Regions from separate parts of the Paenarthrobacter sp. NPDC090520 genome, predicted to be linked through region 2. Evidence: predicted binding sites of a transcription regulator. Region 2 holds the regulator's gene; the other holds the start of a gene.
What was found. Region 2 encodes LexA, which represses DNA repair genes until DNA is damaged. Its sites were predicted from a motif close to TCGAACANNTGTTCGA; they were not measured.

Region 1 (4,412 bases), on a different contig from region 2:
GAGCATGCCGAAGAACAAGGCGATGGCGGGCAGGGCTGCCACGGCGAGCATGATGCGCCACACTCCGCCGAATTCACCCCAGATGTTGCCGATGATGGCGTTGACCACGAACGCGGCGAGCTGGCCGATGACGATCATGAGTTCGTTGCGCCCGGCCAGGGATCCACGGATTTCGTAGGGCGCAAGCTCCGCCAGGAAGACCGGCACAACGGTTGAGGCGCCACCCACGGCCAGGCCCAGGATGATCCGGCCCAGCACCATGACTTCGAAACTTGGCGCGAAGACGCAGGCAATGGTTCCGACGAAGAACAGCGTTGCCAGGAGGATGATGGTCTTCCGCCGCCCCCACCCGTCGGAAAGCCTTCCTCCGGCCACAGCGCCGGCTGCGGCGCCGAACAGCAGGGAACTGGTGACGATTCCTTCCGTCAGGGGCGTCAGGGCGAGATCGACCGTCATTGGCCGGAGTGCCCCGTTGATCACACCCGTGTCGTAACCAAAGAGGAGGCCGCCGAACGTGGCGACCAGAGCTACCAGGCCCAACCGCTTGCGGTGCGGGCCGTTGGTCAACGGGGGCAGGGCCGCGTTATGGGCACTCTCCCGTTGAGTTTGCGTAGCAGACATCAGGACTCCTTTGTCAGTGTGTTGCGGGTCATACTCTCCCGCTCTGACACAAGACTAACGCGCGAAAGACTTAAATGTAAGGTCAAACTAACAAATGACCTTAATTGTTCGGTTTTGTCTTCATGGCAGGATGATCCCCATGGCATCCGAGAACCAGCAGCGCCGGGCTGCGACGCAGAGTGACGTTGCACGTGAAGTCGGCGTGTCTCGCACCCTCGTCTCCTTCGCCTTCCGCGGAGCGCCCGGGGTCAGCGGCGAAACCAAGGAAGCGATCTTCGAAGCCGCGAGGCGTCTTGGTTACCGGCCCAATGCCGTAGCCGCCGATCTGGCACGCAAGCACCGTTCCGCCGTCGGGCTTTACCTCATGGACATCCGCAACGAGATCTACGCCGATATCCTCAGCGGAGTCCGGACAGCCTTGGCACAGCAACACAACAGGTTGATCCTGAGCGTTTCGCGATCTGCCGACGGCGAGGACCGCGGGGCGCTGGAGTCGCTGATCGAGGCCCGGGTGGGAATCATCATCGCCGCGACCCTCCTGGACCCGGACCATGACGTCCACGAGATGGCGCGAAGCGTATCGCTGGTGAGTGTGACGCGACCGGTGGAGGGCGTGGACAGCGTCTATTCGGACGATGCGTACGGCGCCCGCGTGGCCACCGAGCACCTCCTGGGACTTGGGCACACGCGGATCACCCACCTGGCAGGACTTGCCTACGACGGCCATCTGGTGCGTCGACGCGCTTATGAGCAAACCATGAGGGACGCCGGCCTGGTCCCGCAGACGGTATGCGCGGACGACTTCACCCAGGACTCCGGAGAACGCGCCGCGGCCCGGATCCTGGACCAAGCAGACCGGCCGACGGCTCTTTTTTGCCACAACGACCAACTGGCCCTCGGCGCACGGGAAGCCGCCTACGCCAGGGGTATCTCCATTCCCGGGGACCTCTCGCTGATCGGCTACGACAACTCCCGCACCGCGCGGCTGCACGGAATCGACCTCACCTCGGTGGACCTGCACGCGGTACAGCTCGGGGAGGCAGCCGGGGAGGTTGCCCTGGAGCGCCTCGCCAACCCGGACGGACCTCCCGCGGACCGGAAGTTCATGCCGCAACTGGTGCTCCGGCGCTCAACAGCCCGGCCTCCTCAAATGTGATGCAGGCACGTGGTGGCCACGCCCCAAATGGTCAATTCCGACAACGCTCCCACCCGGATGTCCGGAAACTTCGGGTTATCAGCCTGGAGCACCACCCCGGACTTCGTGACGCGCAGCCTCTTGATGGTCAACTCGCCATCAAGGACAGCGACGACGACGGAGCCGTCCTTGGGTTCCAGCGCGCGGTTGACGATCAACTCGTCGCCATCGCTGATTCCCGCACCCTCCATGGATTGGCCGGTCACGCGCACCACGAAGGTGCTGGTGACGTCCTTGATGAGGTGCTCATTGAGGTCTATCCGGCCGTCGAAGTAGTCCTGCGCGGGCGACGGAAACCCAGCTGCCACCGGGACCGGAGCCAACAGGACCGACAAAAGAGAGAAGCCCGCATCTAGCACACGGGGGCCGACTATCACGCCCACAACACACCTTTATTCGAATATATGTTCGATAACTGAGTGTACATCGGGTGGCAGACATTGTGGCCTTCGGGCGGGCTCGCCGGGGTCGGGGCAACGCTGCCTGGGCGCTGGGAAGCTTGCGGCGGATTCGCCGTTCTCCCGCGAGTTGGCGTGCGGGACTGGCCAGCGCATCCCTCCCCATAAATTACGCTAATGAAGTGATTATTTGGAGAGGTTGGGGAATCCTGGTGATTCTGGTGTTTGCAGTATGTGGCGGTTTGGCCGGCAGCCTTTCGCACGGCAACTTGATTGCCGTAGGGGTGGGGTTTGCTGCCGGAGCGGCGGGGATCTGGTATCTGGGCAAATGGTTCAACCAGACCATGCCCAAGGAGGCCTATGAGAAGGCCGTTAATCTGCGTGCCCAGGAGCTCAACCGGATGGTAGAGGTGGGAGCGTATCAATTCCCCGGCCTGGCCGCACCGCGGTCCATCGAAGAGGCGCATGCCCAAGCAGAAGAACAGTGGAAGTACGAAGCCGAGACTGCGCGACGGGGATTCTTCAACCGGCACAGCCTGTTCTTCCTCCCCATGCAGTACTGGGCCTTCGTGGCAGCCTTCGCTGCCGTGGCCACCATCATCAGCGGCCTGGCTCGAGGCTGACTTCCTTCCCAGTACAAGGGATCGACCACGCAGCCCCGGCGTGGGAGACTCCCGACCATGACTACTCCCCCGAAGGCCATTGAGCACTGGTGGCCGAAGCTAACGGCCGCTACACAGGATTGGCTCATCAACAACAACGGTGACGCCGTTCGCCCGGACATCGTCGCTGAGATCGCAGCAGCGGGTGGTCCGGGCGCCGCGGATCCTTGGTGGGCAGCTGGGCAAACAGAGGGATCCTGCTTTCCCGACGAGGCCGTTGACTGGATCGAGGAAGCAGCCAACCAGGAAAAGCCCTAGCCCACTTTGTAGCGAAGGTGCGAAACCAGCCGGGTCCCCCGCACGTCCAAGGGCTCAAGCTTCAGCTCGCCCACGCCGTCCAGCAGGCGCTCGCCGCCGCCAAGGATGACCGGAGCGACGTGGAGCCGAAGCTCGTCAATGAGGCCCGCCGCCAGGAACTGCCGGGCCGTCGACGCTCCACCGGCAATCGCCACGTTCTTCCCGCCCGCAGCCTCGCGGGCACGGGCCAGCACCGATTCGATGGGGTCGTTCACGAAGTGGAAGGTCGTGCCGCCCTCCATGACCAAGGGCTCGTGGGCGTGGGAGGTCAGCACGAAGACCGGAGCATGGTACGGCGGCTCCTCACCCCACCAGCCACGCCAATCGGCCGGCCATACCCCTTCGCCAGGACCGGCGAACATGTTCCTGCCCATGATGTACGCGCCGGCTTCGAGGATCCCGGCCACTTCCGCAGCATTGGTATCGCGCTCCTGGAACTGCCAGCGGTGCAACGTCTCGCCACCGGCACCCAAGGGTTGCTCCATGGACTGGTCGGGACCGGCTACAAAGCCGTCAAGGGACACGGTGAGGTCACAGGTAACTTGGCTCATGCGCCCATCCTGCCACCGGATCAACGGAATGGTCACGGATTCAGGCCACGTTGAAGCCACCGTTGCTGTGCAGGATCTGGCCGTTGACCCATGAGCCGGCGTCGGAGAACAGGAACCGCACCAGGTTGGCCGTGTCGGCGGGTGTGCCCAGGCGTCCGGCAGGAGTCGCCCCGACCGCCCAGCCGCGAACGGCGTCGTCCATCCAGCCGGTATCGATCGGTCCCGGGTTGATCACGTTGGCGCGCACTCCCCTGTCCGCCAGTTCCACGGCGGCCGCCGTCACGATCCGGTCCAGGGCGCCTTTGCTGGCGCCGTAGGGCAGGTTGTTGACGGTGTGGTCGCTGGTCAACGCCACAATCCGCGCACCCGCAACACCGTCGGACACCGTGGGCAGTTGCTCGGCGAGCGCCTTGATGAGCAGCCACGTCGCGCGGGCGTTCACGGCAAAGTGACGGTCCCAGCTGTCCACGGACGTACTGAGGATACTGCTGTCCACCGACTCGCAGTGGGACATCACCAGGCCGGTCACCGGACCCAATTCCTGCCCTGCGGCAACCAGCGCCGCGGGAACAGCGGGATCGCTGAGGTCGCCCGGGACGAGTTCGACGGCGGCACCCAGTTCGCGGCATTCGGCGGCAATGGCGGCGGCATCGTCGGGTGACGCCTCGAGGCCGAGCCGGTCGTCGTA
Region 2 (4,412 bases):
GGCTGGCCTCTCCTGCTTCATAGACAGCCTCCACGACGTCCAACCCAAGACCCGTTCCGGTGGGGTTGTTGGGCGAGCACAGGAAGACGATATTTGCGCCCGCCTCAGCCACCTGCGCAGCGGCGGACGCGGCATCCAAACTGAAATCCCCGCCACGAACACCACGGACGTACTCAGTGTCCGTGCCGCTGGCCAGGAGGGGGTACATGGAATACGTGGGAGGGAACCCAAGGGCCTTACGGCCGGGACCACCGAAAGCCTGGAGGATCTGCTGGAGAACCTCGTTGGATCCGTTGGCAGCCCAGATGTTCGCAGGACTGAGGCCGTGGCCCAGGAATTCCGCCAACGCCTCCCGCAATTCAGTGAACTCGCGGTCGGGGTAACGGTTCAGTCCGGTGGCCGCTGCGGCCACGGCTTCGGTGATCGCGGCCTGGACATCGGCGGGCACGCCATGGGTGTTCTCGTTGACGTTGAGCAGAATCGGAACGTCAAGCTGCGGTGCGCCGTAGGGGCTTAGTCCACGCAGGTTGGTCCGGAGGGGAAGTCGGTCGAGTCGCTCAAGCTGGTCAGTCACCCCACCAGTTTAAGGTGCGCCGGTGAGTGCCCTGTAACTGTGACGCCGGAGAGGATTCGCGCCACCGTCCGGATGGACTACTTGGCAGGAACAAACAATTGCTGACCGGGGGTGATGCGTCCGCCGCGGAGATCATTCAGCTGGATGATCTCCGTGATGACGTCCCGCGGGTCACGCTCGGGTGCGGCAGATCCTGCAATGCCCCACAGGGACTGACCGGGCTGCACGGTGACACTGACGGCGACTGGCGGTTGCAGTTGCGACGGGGAATCCGAGGCCTTGGCCGGCGAGTTCAGGAAGCCCGCAAACGTGAGCAGCGCGGCCACGAGCAACATGGCCGGGATGCCAAAGAAAACGATCCGCCCGCGCCGGGTGAGCCGGATGCGGGTGGGTACCGGCGCGTTGCGGAACTCGTGGAACGTTGTGACTGCGGACATGAGCTGAGCCCTTCTGAGCGATTGCCTGGTCCCGGGGAACCGGGACCCTGCTGCCAATACCTTGTGTTCGTTGGTCTCGCCGCGATATTCGAACACTTCCTTCGAACATCCCGGCTTCGATCCGGATTACTAGAACACATATTCGAACCTTGCTATGACATTTTTAGCACTTATCAACGAACGGTGTCGAGACTCGCTAGAACAAATGTTTGATAAACGCTGGTGCCTGGCCTACGTTTGAGGGAAGAAACAGGCACAAAAGCAGTGCATCAGGAGGGTCCGACATTTTTGACCCACATCCCGGCAGCACTCAGAACGCCGCCGGGCGGAACGGAAGGGCAATGGCGAACATGGCAGCGAAGGCCACAGGCGGCGGGGCACCCCTGCGGAGCCAACAGCCCACCAAAAGTCCCAAAAGCCTGACTGTCCGGCAGAAGAAGATCCTCGAGACCATCCAGCGCTCCGTCAATGACAACGGCTACCCGCCCAGCATGCGCGAAATCGGGGATACGGTCGGATTGGCCAGCCTCTCGAGCGTCACCCACCAGTTGTCCCAGCTGGAAAAACTCGGCTACCTCAGGAGGGACCCCAAGCGTCCTCGCGCCATGGAAGTCCTCATGCCACTGACCCTTGACGGTGGTGCCACCATCCCGGGAGTGGAAGCCCCCGCAACGTTGCGCAGTACCGGTGGCCTCGCCGTCACCGAGCTGGCAAGTGCCAGCGACACCGCGATGGTTCCCCTGGTGGGCCGCATCGCTGCCGGTGGCCCGATCCTGGCCGACCAGACCGTGGAGGACGTCCTGCCCCTCCCGCGGCAATTGGTGGGCCATGGCGAACTCTTCATGCTGAAGGTCGCCGGTGATTCCATGATCGATGCCGCCATCTGCGATGGCGACTGGGTTGTTGTCCGCCGGCAGAACGACGCCATCAACGGCGATATCGTGGCAGCCCTCCTGGACGACGAGGCCACGGTCAAAACATTCCGGCAGCGCGACGGCCACACCTGGCTCCTCCCCCAGAACACCCAGTACGAGCCCATCCTTGGCGATCAGGCCACCATCATGGGCAAAGTCGTGTCGGTGTTGCGCTCCCTTTAAGGGCCAGCCTCCAGAAAGTCTGTTCGAAGACCCGCGTCGGCACACACTGCTTCAGGGGAGCCCGCGCCAGCGGTGGCGGGCACCCCTGAGGAATCGTCTTATCGCCCGCTCCGGGCCAGCCTTTGCAAGGCGCCCTGGACGGTCTTCCGGTCGGTCGTGGCCCAGAAGGGCGGCAAGGCAGCCCGCAGGAAGCCGCCGTACCTTTCGGTGGAAAGCCTCGAGTCGAGTATCGCCACCACGCCCTTGTCTCCCGTAGACCGGATCAACCGGCCTGCTCCCTGCGCCAGGCGGATTGCGGCATGGGTCGCCGAGACGGCCATGAACCCGTTTCCACCGGACTGAGCCACAGCACGCGACCTTGCCGTCATCAAGGGATCATCGGGCCGTGGGAAGGGGATCCTGTCAATGACCACCAGGCGGCACGAGCCGCCCGGCACGTCCACCCCCTGCCACAGCGACATGGTGCCGAAAAGGCACGTATCGGGTTCGTCGGCGAACTGTTTCACCAGCGCTGCCATGGTGGATTCTCCTTGGCACAGGATGTCCACATCGAGCCGCAGCCGCATGGCATCCGCGGCCTCCTCGGCTGCCCGCCGGGAGGAAAACAGGCACAACGCTCCGCCGCCGGAGGCACGGATGAGGTCCTCAAGCTCGTCGAGGGCTTCGGGCGAGGTGCCGCGTCCGGGCTTGGGCAAGTGCTTGGCCACGTAGAGGACGCCCTGCTTCGGATAGTCAAAGGGCGATCCCACATCCAAGCCTGTCCAGCTGGGAGCTCCGTCCCCCAGCAGGCCCAGCCCGCCCGCGGCCGGCTCGAACGCCGACCCGATGGCCAGCGTGGCGGACGTCAGAACCACCGTGTGGCCCGCAAACAGCCCTTCCCGGAGGCGTCCGGCCACGCTCAGGGGAGCAATATTAATGAGTGCGGGAGCTGTTTCGTCAGGCGGCGAGTAGCCCTGCTGGGGATCGAAAGTGCTGTTCCTGGAGAACCACACCACTTCACGATTTTCCTTCGCGGCCAGCAACCGCTCCGATAGCTCCAGAATGAGCATGAGCCGCGAACGGGCCAACTGGCGTCCACCGTCCACGGCGTTCGACGAATCCGTTTTCGAATCGGACAGGGCGGCCCTGGTGGCGTCCCGGAGCTGGTCCAGGCAATCAAGTTGTTCGTCATTGAGGCCGTTGGGCACCAAGCCGCTTGGAACACCAACCAGGGCCATGTCCAACCTGTCCGCGGCCGCGTTCAGGGCATCGACGGTGATGGCCGTGTGCTTGCGTGCGCTTGAGGCCGCAGCATGGATCATGGCCACGGACAACTGGCCGGACACGGCTCCCGTGACCCGGTCCTGGAGTTCGTGGGCTTCGTCCACCACCACAACGTCATACTCCGGAAGGACTGCCAGTCCCTCAAAGGCGCTCACGGCGAGCATCGCGTGGTTGGTGACCACCACGTCGGCTTCCGCCGCCCGGGCGCGTGCCTGCTCGCTGAAGCACTCCTCCGCCAAGGGACACTTCTGCGCCCCCAGGCATTCCATCGAGGTAACTGAAACCTGGCGCCATGCACGGTCTGTCACACCCGGCATCAGTTCGTCGCGGTCGCCCGTGGCGGTCTTCTCCGCCCACTCGCGCAGCCGCACCACTTCCTTGCCCAGTTGCGACGACGGCCCGCCCAGCGATGCGGCGAAGTGCGGCACGCTGGTGTCCTCTCCAAGGGAGAAAAGCTGTCCCTCGGAGGGTTCTTCGCTGGGAAACCCGCCCTCGAGCTTTTGCAGGCACACGTAATTGGCCCGGCCCTTGACGAGCGCCACATTCACTGGCCGTTCCAAGGCCGGGTTGATGGTCTCCAGCAGGCGGGGAAGGTCCCTCCCCACGATCTGCGTCTGGAGGGCCAGGGTGGCGGTGGACACCAGCGTGGGCTTGTTGCTGTCCATGGAATGGGCGATCAACGGGATCAGGTAAGCCAACGACTTACCCGTTCCCGTTCCCGCCTGGACCAGCAGGTGTTCCCCGGACTCGATGGCCCGGGCAACGTGCTTGGCCATTTCATGCTGGCCAGTGCGGCTTTGGCCGCTCATGCCTGCAACAGCCTTGTCCAACAGCTCGAGGGTGAACTTCTCCCCCACCGACGCAGCGGGTTCCGCCGCCACCTTCTCAACCATTGCTGACGAACGACTCCAGCTCGGCGGCCAGGCCCTCGCGGACCATCGCCACCACGCGCGTGCCGTCTTCCTCGTGCTCAAGGCTAAGGATTTCGGCGTCGGAGTTATGCAGCTTGTTGATCAGCTCGCCGCGGTTATAGGGAATGAG

Region 1: a site for LexA is predicted at 2,213-2,228, ahead of ACIQTZ_RS09565 (LexA family protein). Genes of this name have one in related genera too.

Annotation. Positions count from the first base shown of each region.
Region 1 covers NZ_JBIVXM010000006.1:96,903-101,314, reverse strand. The annotation lists gene ACIQTZ_RS09575 (sugar porter family MFS transporter) at 1-621, opposite strand, end outside; gene ACIQTZ_RS09570 (LacI family DNA-binding transcriptional regulator) at 761-1,777, shown strand; gene ACIQTZ_RS09565 (LexA family protein) at 1,768-2,199, opposite strand; gene ACIQTZ_RS09560 (hypothetical protein) at 2,397-2,837, shown strand; gene ACIQTZ_RS09555 (hypothetical protein) at 2,895-3,134, shown strand; gene ACIQTZ_RS09550 (dihydrofolate reductase family protein) at 3,131-3,724, opposite strand; gene ACIQTZ_RS09545 (SDR family oxidoreductase) at 3,765-4,412, opposite strand, start outside.
Region 2 covers NZ_JBIVXM010000015.1:78,372-82,783, reverse strand. The annotation lists gene ACIQTZ_RS17315 (histidinol-phosphate transaminase) at 1-574, opposite strand, end outside; gene ACIQTZ_RS17310 (LysM peptidoglycan-binding domain-containing protein) at 652-1,011, opposite strand; gene lexA (transcriptional repressor LexA) at 1,362-2,108, shown strand; gene ACIQTZ_RS17300 (ATP-dependent DNA helicase) at 2,207-4,264, opposite strand; gene hflX (GTPase HflX) at 4,257-4,412, opposite strand, start outside.